4 regions of the Streptomyces sp. Ag82_O1-12 genome follow, and region 1 is predicted to be linked to each of the others. Evidence: riboswitches for the same ligand, from Rfam matches in the RefSeq annotation. Region 1 holds a riboswitch; each other region holds the start of a gene.
The links. Region 1 has a riboswitch for cyclic di-AMP ahead of QOL88_RS05415 (C40 family peptidase). Riboswitches for the same ligand answer to the same signal wherever they lie in the genome.

Region 1 (4,528 bases):
CGGAGCGCGACATCTCGCTCTACATCAACTCCCCCGGCGGCACCTTCCACGCGATGACGGCCCTCTACGACACGATGCGGTACCTCTCCTGCGACGTGGAGACGATCTGCCTGGGCCAGGCCGGTGCGGCGGCCTCGGTGCTGCTGGCGGCGGGCACGCGAGGCAAGCGATTCGCGCTGCCCGACGCCCGCCTGGTGATCCATCAGCCCGCGCTGCCCGAGCCGGTCCGGGGGCAGGCCAGTGATCTGGCGATCCAGGCCGACGAGTTGACGCGCATCCGGAGCCGGATGGAGGAGATGCTCGCCCTGCACACGGGCCGCGCCCCGGAGCAGGTGAGGGCGGACATCGAGCGGGACAAGATCCTCACCGCGCAGGAGGCGGTGGAGTACGGCCTGATCGACGGGATCATCCCCAGCCGCAAGGCCACCCTGGCCCCGCCGACCGGTCGGTGAGGCTCCGGTGCTCCCGCCCGAACTGCCGCCCCTGCCCGCCCTGACGCGCGCCGAAGCGGAACTGATCGACCGTTACCTCGAGGTCGTCGACCTGCTCGGCCGCATCAATCCGGCCCAGGACGGCGACACCTACCGCGGACTGCGCGCCGCCCAGGCCCTGGTCGGCAAGGCGACGGCGCTGCGTGACGCGCTGGCCCTGATGCACCGGCGGGGCGAGACGGAACTGCACGCCGGCACCCTGGCCCGGGCCCTGCGGGTGCTGGACGGCGAGCGGCGCACGGCCCGGCTCACCCTGCCCCCGGAGTCCGTCAGTTGACGCGGAACCGTCGGCCCGGGCGCATGCGCCGCCGACGAGGCGTCCGGAGCTGAGTTGAAACGGACCAAAAGACGTACCCCTGTTCGGAGTAGGCGGGAAACGGATTTCGGGACCGTTCCGGTTGCGCCTCGTGCGTGGCCGACGGACGGAATGGGGCATTCCAGCCCTGGTCCGGAGCTCAGCGACCCCGTGGACAGTGGCTCGAACGCACGCATGTCCACCCGAACGGGTGAGTGGTGAGTAACAACACAAATCCCCGGTTCAGTTGGGAAATGCGGACAGGCATGCGCCAAGATCCCTGTCTGACGACAAGCCCCCGCCGCTGTGGCGGGGCGATCCGGGCGGACGCCGAGTCCTGCCGCCGCCCGGATGACCGGTCGACAGGAGTGGATCGGCAGGAGTGGAGGACCCAAGCACGACGGGTCGCCGGGACGGTCACGCCATGACCGGACTCGAGCAGCCCTTGGGGTGAAGCCGCGTCAGCGGCCGGGCAACTTTGTCAGCCCGAATCCGACAGGTCATCCTTCACAGGCGGCTGACGAAGGGTTGCGCATGACTGCGCTCAATCGTGTCCCGTCGCTCATGGCCCGGGCCGGCACGGCCTCGGCGCTCACCATCGCCGCGGTGGGCGGCTCCATCGTGGCGCCCGGCTTCGCCTCCGAGGCGGCGGCGGCCACACCGGCGACCAAGGCACTCCAGATAGCGGCCTCCAAGAAGGGTTCGCCCTACAGGTACGGGGCCACCGGTCCGCACCGGTTCGACTGCTCCGGGCTCACGCTCTACTCGTTCAAGAAGGCCGGCAAGAAGCTCCCCCGCACGGCTGCCCAGCAGTACAACAAGACGCACCACATCTCCGCCACGAACCGCAAGGCGGGCGACCTGGTGTTCTTCCACTCGGGCAGCAACGTGTACCACGTCGGTATCTACGCGGGTAAGAACAAGCTCTGGCACTCCCCGAAGAGCGGGGACGTGGTGCGACTGCAGAAGATCTGGACCAAGAGTGTCTGGTACGGACGCGTGAAGTGATCCGCCCGGCGTGCGGCGGCGTCCTTGACGCGCCGCCGCACGCCGGAGCGTGACACGGGCTCATGTGGATACCCGTGACCCCATGGCCGAGCACCGCCCCTGCACCGCGCGCAACGAGACGCCGCTGCAACGCGCCGACCGCAACTTCGTCGAGCTGCTCCAGGAACTCCGCGTCACCCAGACGGGCGTGCAGATCCTCTTCGCCTTCCTGCTGTCACTGGCCTTCACCTCGCGCTTCGAGGACCTCGACACGGTCCAGCGCGTCACTACTTCGTCACGCTGCTGCTTGCGGTCCTTGCCGCCGCTCTCTTCACCGCTCCGGCCGCGCTGCACCGCTCCCTCTTCCAGCAGGGCGCCAAGCCCCGCATCGTGCAGGTCTCCTCGCGCCTGGCCACCACCGGCCTGAGTGTGCTGGTGTTCGCGTTCAGCGGTTCCGTGCTGCTCGTGGTCGACGTGACCACGGGCCGGACCGGCGGTGTCGCCGCGGGCGCCGCGACCTTCCTGGTCTGTGTCGGCCTGTGGGGGCTGCTCCCGCGGCTGGTGCGGCGGGCGGGGCCGCGTGCGGAGGCGGACGGCGCCGGGGAGACCACCCAGACGGAAACGGCCGGGGGCGACGGCGGGATCCCCGCACCGTTGCGGCACACCGTCGGTCAGCCGTCAGGGCTCCGAGGGGCGGCTGCGCACCGGGAGGCGTCGGCACGGCACCGGTGACGGCCGCGGGCTCCGGCGGGGCGCGAGGCGCGGAGCGGGCGTCATGGCCGCGGGGGTGGCCCGGATGCGGGTCGCGCGGGCCGGGGTGCGCTGAGGGCACCCGCAGGACATGCGTTTCGGGTCCTGCTGTGGGTCAGCAGGGCTCCTGCTGCACCGCGGTCGTCACCGGCTGGACCGGGACGACCCAGGGAAGTTCGATCGAGATGGTCTTGCCGCCCTCGCGAGTGGGGCGGATGCGGAGCCTGCCGCCGCATTCCGCGGTCAGCCAGCGAATGATGACCAGGCCTCGGCCGTTGTCCTGCTGGACGGCGGCCGGCAGACGTCTGGGGAAGCGCGGATGACTGTCCGTGACACCGATGCGCAGGCGCTCGTCACGGTCCAGTGCGATGTCCACGGTGAACGTGGGCGACTGACCGAAGGTGTGCTGGACGGCGTTGGTGGCGAGTTCCGAGATGATGAGCCGGACGGTGTCGGACCCTTCCGTGTCCGCCGGCAGCCCCCACTCCGCCAGCGTGCCCACCACGTAGGCACGCGCTGCGGAGACCGAGGCGGGATCGCTCGGCAGAGTGACGGATGCTTCCAGATGGTCTGCCATGGCGACCTCGTCCCTTTCCCACGGGACCACAGCCCGACACGGAGCGGATGGTTCGAGTACGGTCCCGGACTGGTGCTTCGTCGCCAGACTGCCACCAGAACACCCCTGAAGGACGGCGATCCACCAAGATATGCATATATCTGTCGCTCAAAGCGGTGAACTCTGCGACGCGAGACCGTATTTGGGTGGCTCGGAAGGAGTAAGGAGGAGCCCATGCAGCACGGTCCCGCGGTGCGCCGCCGGAAACTGGGCGCCGAACTGCGTGCGCTGCGCACCTCCGCGGGGCTCACGAGCGGTGAGGCGGCCCGGCTGGTGGGCTGGCACCAGTCCAAGGTCAGCCGGATCGAGACGGGCACGAGCGGGGTGAAACCGGCCGATGTGCGGTTACTTCTCGACGCCTACGGTGTGGCGGACTCCCAACTTCGCGAACTGCTCATGGCGTTGGCGGGGGCCGACGACAGCGGCGGCCGGCACCACTGGTGGCACGCCTACCGCGGGGTACTGCCGCCGACCTACCGGGACTTCATCAGCCTGGAGTCGCAGGCCGGCACGATGCGCACGCTGGAGACCAGCGTCGTCCCGGGCCTGCTCCAGACGCCCGAGTACGCGCGGGCGGTGACGAAGGCCGCGGTGGAGGGACTCCCGGAGGACCGGCTCGACACGCTGGTCGAGGTGCGGCTGGCCCGGCAGGACGTGCTGCGCGCGGATCCCCCACTGAACCTCAGTGCCGTCCTGGACGAGGCGGTGCTGCGGCGCGAGGTGGGCGGACCCGGGGTCATGGCCCGCCAGCTGGAACGACTGGTCGAGGCTGCCCGGCTGCCTCAAGTGCGCCTCCAGGTCCTGCCGTTCGCCGCCGGGGCGCACATCGGCGTCACCGGCCCTTTCGTAATCTTCTCATTTTCGAGCACTTCTGATCTGGATGTGGTTGTTCTCGACCACTTGACGAGTAGCCTCTACCTCGAACGGAAAGAAGACCTCCAGGCCTACACGGAGGCCTTCAACACCCTTCAGATCCACGCCCTTTCGCCCGAGGACTCGTTGGATTACATCGCCGGGACAGCCGCCGGCGCGTAAGGAGGCACCATGCGTGCACTGCCTCGTCACGTCCCCTCAAGCATCGAACTGCACGGTGTGCGGTGGCTGCGCAGCAGCTACAGCACCGGCGCGAACAACTGCGTCGAGACCGCGCGTCCGGATGCCCCGCCCTGGGCCGGACTGCTCGCCGTGCGCGACTCCAAGGACCCGGCGGGACCCGCGCTGCTCTTCTCCCCGAGGAGCTGGGCGGGGTTCACGGCCGCGGTCGACCGCATCTGACCGTTTCTGATCAGTTCGTCATCGTTCTCAGTCCGTCATCATTCTCAGTCGGTCATCGTTCTCAGTCCGTCATCGTGCGACGCACGGCCGTGTCACGCCGACTCATGGCCGCGC
Region 2 (4,528 bases), 5.3 Mb from region 1:
CGGCGCGAAGAAGCGGTAGTACTTCGACTCGTCGGAGACCTGCTCATAGAAGCTGACCAGGCGATCGGCGTCATCAACGGTGATGGGCCGGATGCGCGCGGTACCCCCGTCGCGCAGCACCACGTCGGCTTCCCAGTGGGCGGGATACTCGTGCCGGTCCGGCGAGGTCTGCATGGGCCCCAGAGTACGGCTAGCGTCCGACAGCGGGCGCGAGGCAGTCTGTGGAGGGCGTCAGTCGGGTCGAGGCCGCGATCCGACGGCACCCCCGGAGTGGAACGCGAGGACCGCTCCCGGTGGCTTCACGATATGGGAAACTGGTCTAGACAACCCTGAAAACCGAAGGGCAGCAACACATGGCTGAGCGCCGCGTCAACGTCGGCTGGGCCGAGGGTCTCCACGCCCGCCCCGCCTCCATCTTCGTCCGAGCCGCCACGGCCGCAGGCGTCCCGGTGACGATCGCCAAGGCTGACGGCAACCCCGTCAACGCGGCCTCCATGCTGGCCGTCCTGGGCCTCGGCGCCCAGGGAGGCGAGGAGATCGTCCTCGCCTCCGACGCCGAGGGCGCGGACGCCGCCCTGGACCGGCTCGCCAAGCTGGTCTCCGAGGGTCTCGAGGAACTGCCCGAGACCGTCTGATCCACCGAGCGCCCGATCCGGCGCACAGCGAGGGGCTCGTCCGAATTCACCGGGCGGGCCCTTCGCCATTCCCGGGTGACGCGGGTGGGGCCTTCGCCATTCCCCGGTCGACGCGCGTGGGACGTTCACCATTCCCAGTCGACACGGACGGGCCCTCGCACCATTCCCCGTTCGGCGCGGGCGGCACTTCGCCATTCCCGGGTGACGGGGCTCGGAATTCCGAGAATCAGGGCAGCGGAAATGACCCCCCGAGAATTCACTGCTCTTTGTATACGGCCGCCGTGTTAAAGCCGCGGGCTCGCCGTGTTTACGGGATGTTGCGAGTTCCTCACACGGTGGGCGCGTTCCTGGGCGGAGCCGAACCGCAGCCGGTGCGCGCCCTTCGCGCGCTCGGTGTGCAGCGCCGTGACCGCCCGCGCGCGCTCGCCGTCCCCGCGCGCCACCGCGTCCACGATCGCGCCGTGCTCGGTCCAGGACTCCACCGGGCTGGCCGGCGCCTCCACGGCGTACATCCAGGCGATCTTGTAGCGGAGCTGGGTGAGCATCGAGGTCAGCGCGGGGCTGCCGGAGGCCTGGGCGAGCGTCTCGTGGAACCAGCCGCCGAGAGAGCGCAGGTCGTCGCTGTTCCCGCGGCGGGCCCGCTCCTGGCCCAACCGGACCAGGCCGCGCAGGACCTTCAGATGCGCCTCGGTGCGGCGCTGGGCGGCGCGGGCCGCACCGAGCGGCTCCAGCAGCATGCGCATCTCCAGCAGGTCGCCGGCCTCCTGCTCGGTGGGTTCCGCCACGCACGCGCCCGCGTGCCGGCGGGTCACCACGAAACCCTCGGCCTCGAGCGTGCGCAGCGCCTCCCGGACTGGCACCCGCGAGACGCCGTAGCGGCGTGCGAGGAGTTCCTCGGTGAGCCGGCTGCCGCGTGCGTGGACACCCGCGACGATGTCGTCCCGGATGGCCGTGCACACCGAGTGCGCGGGAATACGCATGACCGACCTCCGCTTAATCCCCGTGAAACGCCGACGAGCGGCGTGCGTTCCGTGACTCTATTGCAATGAGCCGGAATTTCCGACGGCAGGCGACCATCCATGGATATTTTTTGGACAGCGGGCGGCCGTAAGCGCCGAAAGCCCCGGCTCGGGAAGCCGGGGCTTTCGGGAGGAGCGGAGAGGTGCGGTCAGACACTCACGCCGTGCGAGCGGAGGTAGGCGACCGGGTCGATGTCCGAGCCGTACTCGGGGCTGGTGCGGGCCTCGAAGTGCAGGTGCGGGCCGGTGACGTTGCCGGTCGCGCCGGACAGGGCGATCTGCTGGCCCGGGGTGACCTGCTGGCCCACCGAGACGCCGATGGAGGACAGGTGGCCGTACTGGGTGTACGTCCCGTCGTGCATCTTGATCACGACCTGGTTGCCGTAGGAGCCGCCCCAGCCGGTCTCGACGACGGTGCCCGCGCCGACCGCGTGGACGGAGGTGCCGCTGGCGGCGTGGAAGTCGACACCGGTGTGGCTGCCGGAGGACCACAGGCCACTGCTGGCCTTGTAGCTGGTGGAGACGTACGAGCCGGAGATCGGGGCGACGAAGGTGTTCAGGCGCTTGCGCTCGGCCTCGCGGGCGGCGCGCTCCTTGGCCTCGCGGGCCTTCTCGGCCGCCTCCTTGGCCTTCTCCGCGAGCTCGGCGGCCCGCTTGCGGGCGGCCTCCTCGGCCTTCTGCTTGGCGGCGGCCTCGTCGGCGGCGTGCTGCTGCGCGAGGGCCTGGGCGTCGATCTGCTGGGCCGCGGTGTCGTTCATGGTGACGACCGGCGTGAGGCCGGTCTGCTCGGCGCTGGGCTCGGCGGCGAAGGCGGCGGGGGCCGCCACGGTGCCGATCACGCCGGTGGTGGCGAGGGCCGCGACGCCCGCCGCGCGGGCGGTGGAGCGCTGCATCCTGCTGGGACGACGGTGCTTCCCGGTGGCGCGAGTGAACGCCATGTGGTGGCTGGTCCTTTCCTTCCCTCTCGCCTACCGGGTTAGCTGACGGGTTCGGAGCAGGAAGGTCTCCTACGGACTCCCTCGCGACTCGCGCGGGCGCCCGATTCACCCCAGGGACTGCGATGGGTCCCCGGCTCCCCTGGCTCGCGCCGTACGGGGACTCGGCGATGACTGTCCGGTGCCGCGGGTGCGGCGCACTGCCTGACGAACAGCCCGGATGACGCTAAGCGGCGCCACTTTCAATTCCCAAACGAATCCCGGCTTTTGTAGCGCATCCCACAGGGCAGACAGGCAACTCCCATACCAATTCGGGCATAAAGGGGCCCTGGTGCCTTTGAAGACAACCAGGGCCCCTGCGCGCGTGCGGCTACTCGGCGGCGACGACGGTGACTTCGCCGATGCCGAGGGCCTCGACCGGTGCCTTGATCTGCGCCGCGTCACCGACGAGGACGGTCACCAGACGGTCCACCGGGAAGGCGCTCACGGCCGCCGCGGTGGCCTCCACGGTGCCGGTCGCGGCGAGCTGCCGGTACAGCGTGGCCTGGTAGTCGTCGGGCAGGTGCTGCTCGACCTGGTCGGCCAGCGTGCTCGCGACGGCCGCCGCCGTCTCGTACTTCAACGGCGCCACACCCACCAGGTTCTGCACGGCGACGTCCCGCTCGGCGTCGGTCAGCCCCTCTGCGGCGAGGGTGCGCAGCACCGTCCAGAGGTCCTGGAGGGCGGGACCGGTGTTGGGCGTGTCGACGGAACCGCTGATGGCGAGCATCGCGGCACCCGTGCCGTCCGGGGCGGACCTGAGGACCTGGCCGAACGCCCGTACGCCGTAGGTGTAGCCCTTCTCCTCGCGCAGGACACGGTCCAGGCGCGAGGTGAGGGTGCCGCCGAGGCAGTACGTGCCGAGCACCTGCGCGGGCCATACGCGGTCGTGCCGGTCCGGCCCGATCCGGCCGATCAGCAGCTGCGTCTGGACAGCGCCCGGGCGGTCCACGATGACGACCCGGCCGGTGTCGTCGGCGGTGACCGGAGGCACCGGACGCGGCTCGGCCGAGGAGCCCGTCCAGGCGCCCAGCGTGTCCCCGAGCAGGGCGTCCAGGTCGATGCCCGTGAGGTCACCGACGACCACGACGGTGGCCGTGGCGGGGCGGACGTGCTTCTCGTAGAAGGCGCGTACGGCCGCGGAGTCGATGGCGGCGACGGTCTCCTCGCTGCCCTGCCGGGGCCGCGACATGCGCGCGTCCGCCGGGAACAGCTCCTTGGAGAGCTCCTTGGCGCCGCGGCGGGAGGGGTTGGCCAGCTCGTGCGGGATCTCGTCGAGGCGGTTGTTGACCAGCCGCTCGACCTCGCTGTCGGCGAAGGCGGGCGCCCTCAGCGCGTCGGCGATCAGGCCCAGGCCCTTGGTGAGCCGGGAGGCGGGCACCTCCAGGCTGAGCCGGACGCCGGGATGGTCGGCGTGCGCGTCGAGGGTGGCACCGGCGCGCTCCAGTTCCGCGGCGAAATCCTCCGCGGAGTGCTTGTCCGTGCCCTCGGAGAAGGCCCGGGCCATGATCGTGGCCACACCGTCGAGTCCGGCCGGCTCGGCCTCCAAGGGTGCGTCCAGCAGCACCTCCACGGCGACGACCTGCTGGCCGGGACGATGGCAGCGCAGCACCGTCAGGCCGTTGTCGAGCGTGCCGCGCTCGGGGGCCGGGAAGGCCCACGGCCGGGCGTCGCCCGCCTGCGGCCGGGGGTGGAAGTCCATCGTGGCGAGCTCGGTCACTTGGCCGCCTCCTCGTTCTCGTCGGTGGCCGCGGCTGCGGTGTCGTCGGCGGTGCCGGCGCCCTCGGCGGTCTCGTCGGCGACGGGCTCGTAGACGAGCACCGCGCGGTTGTCGGGTCGCAGGCGGGCCTTGGCGACCTCCTGGACCTCCTCCGCCGTGATCTCCAGCACGCGCTGGACG
Region 3 (4,528 bases), 4.1 Mb from region 1:
TACTGGGCGTGGTTGGTGTCCTGGTACTCGTCCACCAGCACATGGCGGAAGCGGCGGCGGTAGTGCTCGGCGACGTCCGGGAAGGCGCGCAGCAGGTTGACCGTCGTCATGATCAGGTCGTCGAAGTCGAGGGCGTTCGCCTCGCGCAGCCGCGACTGGTACATGGCGTAGGCCTGGGCGAGGGTCTTCTCGAAGCCGTCGGTGGCCTGGGCGGCGAAGTCCTCCTCGTCGATCAGCTCGTTCTTCAGGTTGCTGATCTTGGCGCTGAAGGACTTGGGCGGGAAGCGCTTGGGGTCGAGGTCCAGGTCGCGGCAGACCAGGGCCATCAGGCGCTTGGAGTCGGCGGCGTCGTAGATCGAGAAGGAGGAGGTGAAGCCGAGCTTCTTGCTCTCCCGGCGCAGGATGCGCACGCACGCGCTGTGGAAGGTCATGACCCACATGGCGTTGGCGCGCGGGCCGACGAGCTGCTCGACGCGTTCCTTCATCTCGCCGGCGGCCTTGTTGGTGAAGGTGATCGCGAGGATCTGGCCCGGGTGCACGTCCCGCTCGGCGAGCAGGTGGGCGATACGGTGCGTGAGCACCCGGGTCTTGCCGGAGCCGGCTCCGGCCACGATGAGCAGCGGGGAGCCGGAGTGGACGACGGCGGCGCGCTGGTTGTCGTTCAGCCCTTCCAGCAGCGCGGCGGAGTCGATCACCGGGCGGGGGGCGCCGTCGCGGTAGTAGGCGTCCCGGTCCGGGGGCGCGTCGAACTTCCCGCCGAACAGATCGTCCGGAATCGACTCCGGTACATGATCGTCCTCGGGTGGCGGCGGGGGCTCGTCGGCCGGGCCCCGCTGGGCCTGGAGGTTCGCCAGGAAGCTGTCGTCAAAGAGGCTGCTCATCGCTCTCCGAGTCTAGGGCGCCCCACTGACAGCCCGCCGCCGCCCTGAGAACATCGCCCCGCACCGGGGCCCCCGGCCGACCGCCCGGCGGCGCATTGTCGCCCTCCATGACCACATGATCACGCCCTGCTACACCCTCGCAATTATGGACGACTTGCAACCAATCCCCCTCGATCACTCACTCTCGGCAACGCTCATGCGTAAGGTCACGAAAATGTATCGGGCATATCACCCATCAACCTTCACAGGGGCCACACGAGTTGGCTACCGTGCGACCAGGCCGCATGACCCCCACCGGCGAACGTCGCCGGGCCGCGCGGCCTCCGCCGAGTCCGGCGCGCCGCAGCGGCAGCCGGAGCCGGGGACCCAACCGTGAACCTGGGGTGAATCGGCCCGACTCCCTGTACGGAGACGGCCGTAGGGCAAACCTTCCGAACCACCCGCCCGAACCCGACAGCTAACTCGGTAGGCGGAACGTGGAAGGAGTCGCCTCCCTTGGCGTCGCACCGCAAGTCGCGTCCTACGGGTACGCGCGTGGCAGGCATACGGACCCCCGCCCTCGCAACGGCGGCCCTCACCTCCGTGGCCCTGCTGTCCCAGTCGGCCAACGCCGCCCCCGAGGCCGACGACAAGCCCAGCCTCGAGGAAGTCGAGAAGAAGGTCGACGACCTGTACCGCCAGGCCGAGTCGGCGACCGACAAGTACAACGCGGCCAAGGAGAAGACCGCGAAGCAGCGCAAGCGCGCCGACACCCTCCTCGACGACGTCGCCGAGCGCACCCAGAAACTCAACGAGGCGCGCGAGGAGCTCGGTTCCTTCGCCTCCGCCCAGTACCGCACCGGCGCCGCCGCCCCGGACACCGCGACGTTCCTGCTCGCGGACACCCCGCAGGACTACTTCGACCAGACCCAGCTGATGGACCGGATGACCGGCCGCCAGAAGGTCGCGGTCGACGACTACGTCACGCAGCAGTCCGAGACGATGAAGAAGCGCCAGGAGGCCACCGAGAGCCTCGAGACGCTCACCGACTCGCAGGACGGCCTGAGGACGGCCAAGGCCACCGTCCAGCGCAAGCTCGCCGACGCGCGCGAGCTGATGTCGAAGCTGACCGCCGAGGAGAAGGCCCGGCTCGCGGCGATCGAGAAGGAGAAGCGGGCGGAGGCCGCCCGCAAGGCCGACGAGCTGGCCCGGCAGCAGGCCGCGCAGCAGAAGGCGCGGGAGGAGGCGGCTCAGCAGCAGGACAGCGGGTCCTCCTCGTCGGGGCCGGGCTCCGGCTCGTCCTCCTCGACGGCACCGGCCGACTCCTCGTACGCCACCAAGGCCGACAAGGCGCTCGCCTTCGCCCGGGCCCAGGTCGGCAAGCCGTACGTGTGGGGCGCGGTCGGACCCGGCTCCTACGACTGCTCCGGCCTCACCCAGGCCGCCTGGAAGGCCGCGGGCGTCACCCTGCCGCGTACGACCTACGACCAGGTGAACGCGGGCACCACGGTCCCGCTCTCCCAGGCCCGGCCCGGCGACCTGGTCTTCTTCTACGACGACGTCACCCACGTCGGGGTCTACATCGGCAACGGCATGATGATCCACGCTCCGAAGCCCGGCACGTACGTGCGCGAGGAGTCGATCTACTACGACGGCGAGTCCGCGATCCACAGCGTGGTGCGCCCGGCCTGAGAAGTCCCGCCACGATTTTGAGGGGCACACGCGCGTGCCCCTCTCGTAACCCGCGCGGCGCTCTCTAGCATCGGCGCTATGTCCGGTCCCTCCCCGTTTGCCACCTGGTGGGCGACGTATGCGCTGGCGACCGGCATCGTGTCGGTCGGTCTCGACTCGGCGGGGTACGACGTCCTCTCCCGCATCGCCCTCGGCCTGGCCTGCGCGGCCTGGCTGGTGGCGGCCGCGGGCCTCGCCCAGCGGTGGCACGGCGCGTGGCGGGCGGAGACGCCGGCCGCGCTCACCACGGTGGCGGCGACCGCCGTCCTGGGCACCGGCTTCTCCGCGGCCGGCCTGCAGTCCCTCGCCGAAGCCCTGCTGGCCCTCGCCATGCTGCTCTGGGCGGTGCTGCTCACCGCGGAGGCCCAGGGGCGGCGCGGAACGGTGTTCCTGCGCTGTGTGGCCACCGAAGGGCTCGCCGTGCTCGGCGCGACGCTCGCCGCGGCGGACTCGGCGGCCTGGCTCGCCCACGCGGCCCTGGTGCTGTTCTGGCTGGGGCTCGCCCTCTACTGCTTCGCCCTGTTCCGCTTCCAGCCCCGGCAGGTGGAGGAGGGGCGCGGGGACCACTGGCTCTCGGCCGGCGCCCTCGCCGTCTCCTCCATGGCCGGGGCGAAACTCCTCGGCGCCGACAGCTCGCGCCTGTACCTGTGGAACGAGGAGAACACCAGCGCCCTGCGCACGACGACCGTCACGCTGCTCGTGCTCGCGCTGATCGCCTGCGTCGCGCTGCTCCTCGCCGAGCTGTTCTGGCCCCGGCACCACTACGACGTGCGGCGCTGGGCGACCGTGTTCGCCGCGGTGGTGACGGCGGCGGCCACCCTGGCGGTCGCCGCCGCGCTCGACGTCGCCTGGCTCGACGCCGCCGGGGAGGTGCTGCTGTGGATCGCGGTGGCCGCCTGGCTGGGGTGCACCGCCTGGGCTCTCGCCTCCTCCCGGCCCGGCGCCCGGCGCTCCCGGGTCAGGTCCAGAGGACGGCGATGAAGATGTTCGCCGTGGTCAGCAGACCCACCAGGCCGAAGAGGCCCTTGTCCACCTTCTCGTCGTCCCGCTTCACGTAGACCAGGCCGAGGATCACGATCAGCAGGGCCAGCTTCACGCCGATCTTCATGTTGTTCACGGACTGGTCGTCCGCCTGGTTGAGGCCGACCAGGATCACCCCGGTGACCAGCATCGTGAGCGCGCCGTGCAGCATCGCGGGGCTGAAGCGGGCGGTACCCTCGCCCATCGCCTTCATCTGGGTGAGGAAGCCACCCAGGAGCGAGGCGATGCCGATGATGTGGAGGCCGACGAAGAGGTGGATGAGTACGTCCATGAGGCCGGAGCCTAACCAGGGGCTCCGAGGGCACCCGACACCGGCCCACTGACGCATAAATGCGCCCTATAGCACCCGATCACGGTCACTCGCTCAGAATCCGGCGTATCGGTCATCACGCTGAGTGAAGTGGACGGCGCCCCGGCGGACCCACGGTCGCATACGGTCACCGTCGGTCCTCTCACGTCACTTCCGCACACCCGCCACGGGCCCGGTACGGAGACATTTAGCGTCCTCCACCAGGTGCCCGGCTCCCCACCGCCGCCCGGGCCAGGGGCGGCAGTCGGACACCACCGCCGAAAAGTCCGGCGGCGATCCGCTCCCCCTGTGCGGGCCGTCGCCGGACGCGCAGGCCGCCCGTCCGCTCCCCCCGGCGGCCGCACGCGCCCCCCGGCGGTCGAGGAAAGGACGTGGCCTCCAGGTGGCAGCGCACCGCAAGCCCCGACAGCGCTCGATGGGTGGCAGCAAGGCCCGTACGGCCGCCACGATCGCCCTCGCGGGCGCGGCGACGGCGACGGGCTTCGACGGCACCGGACACGCCGAACCACAGCTCAGTCCCGCCCAGGTCAAGGCCAAGGTGGACGAGCTGTACCAGGAGGCGGAGGTCGCCACCGAGAAGTACAAC
Region 4 (4,528 bases), 2.3 Mb from region 1:
GACGCCAAGCAGACGCTCGCCGACCACCGGCTCTCCAAGAACCCCGCGCATCACGACGAACCGGCGCACGCCAAGGGCAAGACCGGGATCCCCGGGGAGCGCAAGGCCGAGCTGATGACGCATCTGCTCAACATCGACCCGCCGGACCACACCCGGCTGCGGCGGCTCGTGTCCAAGGCGTTCACGCCCCGCCGGGTCGCCGAGTTCGCGCCGCGGGTGCAGGAGCTCGCCGACACCCTCATCGACGGGTTCGCGGAGAAGGGGTCAGCCGACCTGATCCACGAGTTCGCGTTCCCGCTCCCCATCTACGCCATCTGCGACCTGCTCGGTGTCCCGCGCGAGGACCAGGACGACTTCCGCGACTGGGCGGGCATGATGATCCGTCACCAGGGCGGTCCCAGGGGCGGCGTCGCGCGGTCCGTGAAGAAGATGCGCGGCTACCTCGCCGACCTCATCCACCGCAAGCGGGAGGCGTTGCCCGCCGAGGCCGCCCCCGGCGAGGACCTCATCTCCGGTCTCATCCGCGCGTCCGACCACGGTGAGCACCTCACCGAGAACGAGGCGGCGGCCATGGCCTTCATCCTGCTGTTCGCCGGTTTCGAGACGACCGTGAACCTGATCGGCAACGGCACCTACGCCCTGCTCACCCACCCCGGGCAGCGCACACGGCTCCAGGCGTCCCTCGCCGCCGGGGAGACCGGCCTCCTGGAGACCGGCGTCGAGGAACTCCTCCGCTACGACGGCCCGGTCGAACTCGCCACCTGGCGTTTCGCCACGCAGTCCCTCACCCTCGGCGGGCAGCGCATCGAGGCCGGCGACCCCGTCCTCGTGGTCCTGGCCGCCGCGGACCGGGATCCGGAGCGGTTCGCCGATCCGGACGTGCTGGACCTCTCCCGCCGCGACAACCAGCACCTCGGCTACGGCCACGGCATCCACTACTGTCTCGGCGCCCCGCTCGCCCGTCTGGAGGGCCACACCGCGCTCGCCACCCTGCTCACCCGCCTCCCGGACCTCCGGCTCGCCGCGGATCCGGCCGAGCTGCGGTGGCGCGGCGGCCTCATCATGCGGGGGCTGCGCACGCTGCCGGTGGAGTTCGCACCGGTAGCACCGGCTGGACGTGACGAAACATCAGACCTGTGATCTTCACGTGATCTGCGCGGCATGAACTTGTGACAAGTGATCGACTGCCGATACGTTCACCCATCAACGCGGCGGGGAATCACGCCGCGTCGGTCACTGCTGTCTCGCGAAAGGTCTCCGTATGCTCTCCGGGAACGGTCGGCACCGTCGCCCCCGCCAGGCTCCGGCTCTCCTCGTGGCGGCCGGAGTGACCGGCTCCGCCATCGCGATCCCGCTCCTCGGGGCCTCCGGCGCCAGTGCGGCCGACGGCACGACCTGGGACCGGGTCGCGGACTGCGAAACCGGCGGCGCGTGGAGCCAGAACAGCGGCAACGGCTACTACGGTGGCCTGCAGTTGTCCCAGGAGGACTGGGAGAACCACGGCGGCCTCGACTACGCCGCGAGCGCCGACCTGGCCAGCCGCTCCCAGCAGATAGCCGTGGCCGAGAGAATCCTCGCCGACCAGGGGGTCGGCGCGTGGCGCACCTGCGGACTGCTCTCCGGGCTCGAGCAGGGCAAGGACTCGGACTCCGGCGCGTCCGGTTCATCCGACTCGTCCGGCCCGACGGACTCGCCCGGCCTGCTCGACTCGCTCGGGTCGTCGCCCTCCGCGAGCCCTTCCTCGTCCCCGTCGTCGTCCGACACGCCGTCGGACACGTCGTCGGACACGGAGGATGAAAAGACTAAGTCGGACAAGTCGTCTGAATCCGCTGACTCCGCGTCGCGGGACCAGGGGTCCGGTGGTTCTCCGTCGGCCACTCCGGAGAGCGGCGAGGCCGGCAACGCGCGGCAGGGTGACGAATCCTCGGCGCTGACCGACACCGGCTCCGGCCGCCATCGCGGCCCCAGTGCCGACGAATCCCTCCCGTCCGACAGCGGCCGTGCGGACGAGTCCACGGGCCGTCACGCCTCGGGCGGTGACGAGGGCTCCGAAGAGGGCTCCGGTGACGCCGTCCAGGGCGATTACATCGTGGGAGTCGGCGACAGCCTCTGGTCCATCGCCGACTCCCTTGACGTCAGCGGCGGATGGCACGCGCTCTACGTGGGCAACGAGAAGGCCGTCGGTACCGACCCGAACCTCATCCAGCCCGGTCAGAAGCTCACGGTGGAGGGCGAAGGGGACGAGAAGTAGCCGTTCGGGCAGTGCGGAAACGGGGGCGGAAGTCGCCCCGAAACCGCGCGAGTTCGCGTCATATTTCGCGGCGAATGTCCTGTTTGGGGCCCGTGAGAGATAGATCTCAGAAGCCTTGATCGTCTTTGAGATTCCGTGGATCGCGTGTCTACGGTCGTGACCGCTCGTCACCGCGAGCCCCGGCTGCCGCAACGCCGAATCCTGCCAGCGGCCGTACGGGAACAGTCGTCGCGTCAAGCGCCGTAGGCAGGAGCGGGGGACCCAAGGTAGGTGCCCGACCGGACAGTTGTGCCGGAAGGGCTTGGGGTGAAGCCGTGTCCCGGGAGGGGCGCGGCCGGGCAACTCAACCGGCCCGAACCCGACAGCTCACCTCGCAGGCGTCGGTGAGGGGATCCACCATGCTGTTTTCCGGCAAGGGCACGCACCGCCGTCCGTCCAAGGCCTCTCGGGCCATCGCCATCGCCGGTGTCACCGGTGCCGCCGTCGCCGCCCCGCTGATGGCGGCCGGCAACGCCTCCGCCGCCACCTCCTCCGAGTGGGACGCCGTCGCCCAGTGCGAGGCCGGCGGCAACTGGTCCATCAACACCGGCAACGGCTACTACGGCGGTCTGCAGTTCTCCGCCTCCACCTGGGCCGGCTACGGCGGCACCAAGTACGCCGCCACCGCCGACCAGGCCACCAAGGAGCAGCAGATCGAGATCGGCGAGAAGGTTCTCGCGGGTCAGGGCAAGGGCGCCTGGCCGGTCTGCGGCAAGGGCCTGTCGAGCGCCGGTTACACCGGCGGCGGCTCCACGAACGACTCGGGCAGCTCCTCGCAGAGCCAGCAGCAGAGCACCGAGTCCCGTGAGACCCAGCAGCCGGCCTCCCGCTCCGACGAGCGCCCGGAGGCCAAGAAGACCGTCACCACCCCGACCGGCAAGAAGGTCAAGAAGGGCGACGGCGAGTACAAGGTCGTCAAGGGTGACACCCTCAGCTCGATCGCCGAGGACAAGAAGGTCAAGGGCGGCTGGGAGAAGCTCTACCAGCTGAACAAGGACATCATCGACGATGCCGACCTCATCTACACGGGCCAGCAGCTGCACCTGAAGTAAGCAGCGGCTCACCGGACCCGCCAGGGTTCCGGCCCGCCCGGACCCGCCCAGGGTCCACAGGCTCCCCGTCCCGGTGCGTCATCCCCCGTACGCACCGGGGCGGGGTTTTTCGGCAACCGGCTTTGTTCCGTTCGGAAACAATTTACTCTCGGTTCTGTCCATGGGGTGGGCGACCCGGTGGCCGATCGTCCCGAGCCGGTTAGGCTCATGTCGCGAGCCACCGGGCCCGCACCTCGCCGGGTCCACGCGACCCGCGTCACCGCGTCACATAAGAAGGAGATGCTCGTGCCGTCCATCGACGTCGTCGTAGCCCGGGAAATCCTGGACTCCCGAGGCAACCCCACGGTCGAGGTCGAGGTCGGCCTCGACGACGGCAGCACCGGTCGTGCCGCCGTCCCGTCCGGCGCCTCCACGGGCGCCTTCGAGGCCATCGAGCTCCGCGACGGCGACTCGAACCGCTACCTCGGCAAGGGTGTGGAGAAAGCCGTCCTCGCGGTCATCGAGCAGATCGGCCCGGAGCTGGTCGGCTATGACGCCACCGAGCAGCGCCTGATCGACCAGGCGATGTTCGACCTGGACGCCACCGACAACAAGGGCTCCCTCGGCGCCAACGCCATCCTCGGCGTCTCGCTCGCCGTCGCCCACGCCGCCTCCGAGGCCAGCGACCTGCCGCTGTTCCGCTACCTGGGCGGCCCCAACGCGCACCTGCTGCCGGTGCCGATGATGAACATCCTGAACGGCGGCTCGCACGCCGACTCCAACGTGGACATCCAGGAGTTCATGATCGCCCCGATCGGCGCGGAGTCCTTCTCCGAGGCCCTGCGCTGGGGTGCCGAGGTCTACCACACGCTGAAGAAGGTCCTGAAGAGCAAGGGCCTGGCCACAGGTCTCGGCGACGAGGGTGGCTTCGCCCCGAACCTCGGCTCCAACCGCGAGGCCCTCGACCTCATCCTCGAGGCGATCAACGAGGCCGGCTACACCCCCGGCGAGCAGATCGCCCTGGCGCTCGACGTGGCCGCCTCCGAGTTCTACAAGGACGGCGTCTACACCTTCGAGGGCAAGCAGCGCTCGGCGGCCGAGATGACCGAGTACTACGCGGAGCTCGTCGACGCGTACCCGCTCGTCTCCATCGAGGACCCGCTGTTCGAGGACGACTGGGAGGGCTGGAAGACCATCACCGCCAAGC

Region 2: it holds a riboswitch for cyclic di-AMP, as region 1 does, so the genes downstream of both, QOL88_RS29630 (M23 family metallopeptidase) here and QOL88_RS05415 (C40 family peptidase) in region 1, are expected to answer to the same signal.
Region 3: it holds a riboswitch for cyclic di-AMP, as region 1 does, so the genes downstream of both, QOL88_RS24185 (C40 family peptidase) here and QOL88_RS05415 (C40 family peptidase) in region 1, are expected to answer to the same signal.
Region 4: it holds a riboswitch for cyclic di-AMP, as region 1 does, so the genes downstream of both, QOL88_RS15930 (LysM peptidoglycan-binding domain-containing protein) here and QOL88_RS05415 (C40 family peptidase) in region 1, are expected to answer to the same signal.

The regions. Positions count from the first base shown of each region.
Region 1 covers NZ_FXUW01000001.1:1,178,124-1,182,651, forward strand. The annotation lists gene QOL88_RS05405 (ATP-dependent Clp protease proteolytic subunit) at 1-452, shown strand, start outside; gene QOL88_RS05410 (hypothetical protein) at 460-768, shown strand; cyclic di-AMP (ydaO/yuaA leader) riboswitch at 1,118-1,317, shown strand; gene QOL88_RS05415 (C40 family peptidase) at 1,321-1,794, shown strand; partial or broken gene QOL88_RS05420 (DUF6328 family protein) at 1,877-2,505, shown strand; gene QOL88_RS05425 (ATP-binding protein) at 2,639-3,100, opposite strand; gene QOL88_RS05430 (helix-turn-helix domain-containing protein) at 3,314-4,174, shown strand; gene QOL88_RS05435 (DUF397 domain-containing protein) at 4,184-4,414, shown strand; gene QOL88_RS05440 (8-amino-7-oxononanoate synthase) at 4,517-4,528, opposite strand, start outside.
Region 2 covers NZ_FXUW01000001.1:6,465,987-6,470,514, reverse strand. The annotation lists gene QOL88_RS29645 (bifunctional acetate--CoA ligase family protein/GNAT family N-acetyltransferase) at 1-174, opposite strand, end outside; gene QOL88_RS29640 (HPr family phosphocarrier protein) at 354-635, shown strand; gene QOL88_RS29635 (GntR family transcriptional regulator) at 920-1,615, opposite strand; gene QOL88_RS29630 (M23 family metallopeptidase) at 1,804-2,592, opposite strand; cyclic di-AMP (ydaO/yuaA leader) riboswitch at 2,605-2,769, opposite strand; gene QOL88_RS29625 (M16 family metallopeptidase) at 2,960-4,348, opposite strand; gene QOL88_RS29620 (M16 family metallopeptidase) at 4,345-4,528, opposite strand, start outside.
Region 3 covers NZ_FXUW01000001.1:5,230,888-5,235,415, reverse strand. The annotation lists gene pcrA (DNA helicase PcrA) at 1-881, opposite strand, end outside; cyclic di-AMP (ydaO/yuaA leader) riboswitch at 1,210-1,368, shown strand; gene QOL88_RS24185 (C40 family peptidase) at 1,377-2,552, shown strand; gene QOL88_RS24180 (SLAC1 family transporter) at 2,631-3,572, shown strand; gene QOL88_RS24175 (hypothetical protein) at 3,550-3,903, opposite strand; gene QOL88_RS24170 (C40 family peptidase) at 4,325-4,528, shown strand, end outside.
Region 4 covers NZ_FXUW01000001.1:3,500,939-3,505,466, reverse strand. The annotation lists gene QOL88_RS15940 (cytochrome P450 family protein) at 1-1,140, shown strand, start outside; gene QOL88_RS15935 (LysM peptidoglycan-binding domain-containing protein) at 1,262-2,251, shown strand; cyclic di-AMP (ydaO/yuaA leader) riboswitch at 2,480-2,646, shown strand; gene QOL88_RS15930 (LysM peptidoglycan-binding domain-containing protein) at 2,650-3,342, shown strand; gene eno (phosphopyruvate hydratase) at 3,628-4,528, shown strand, end outside.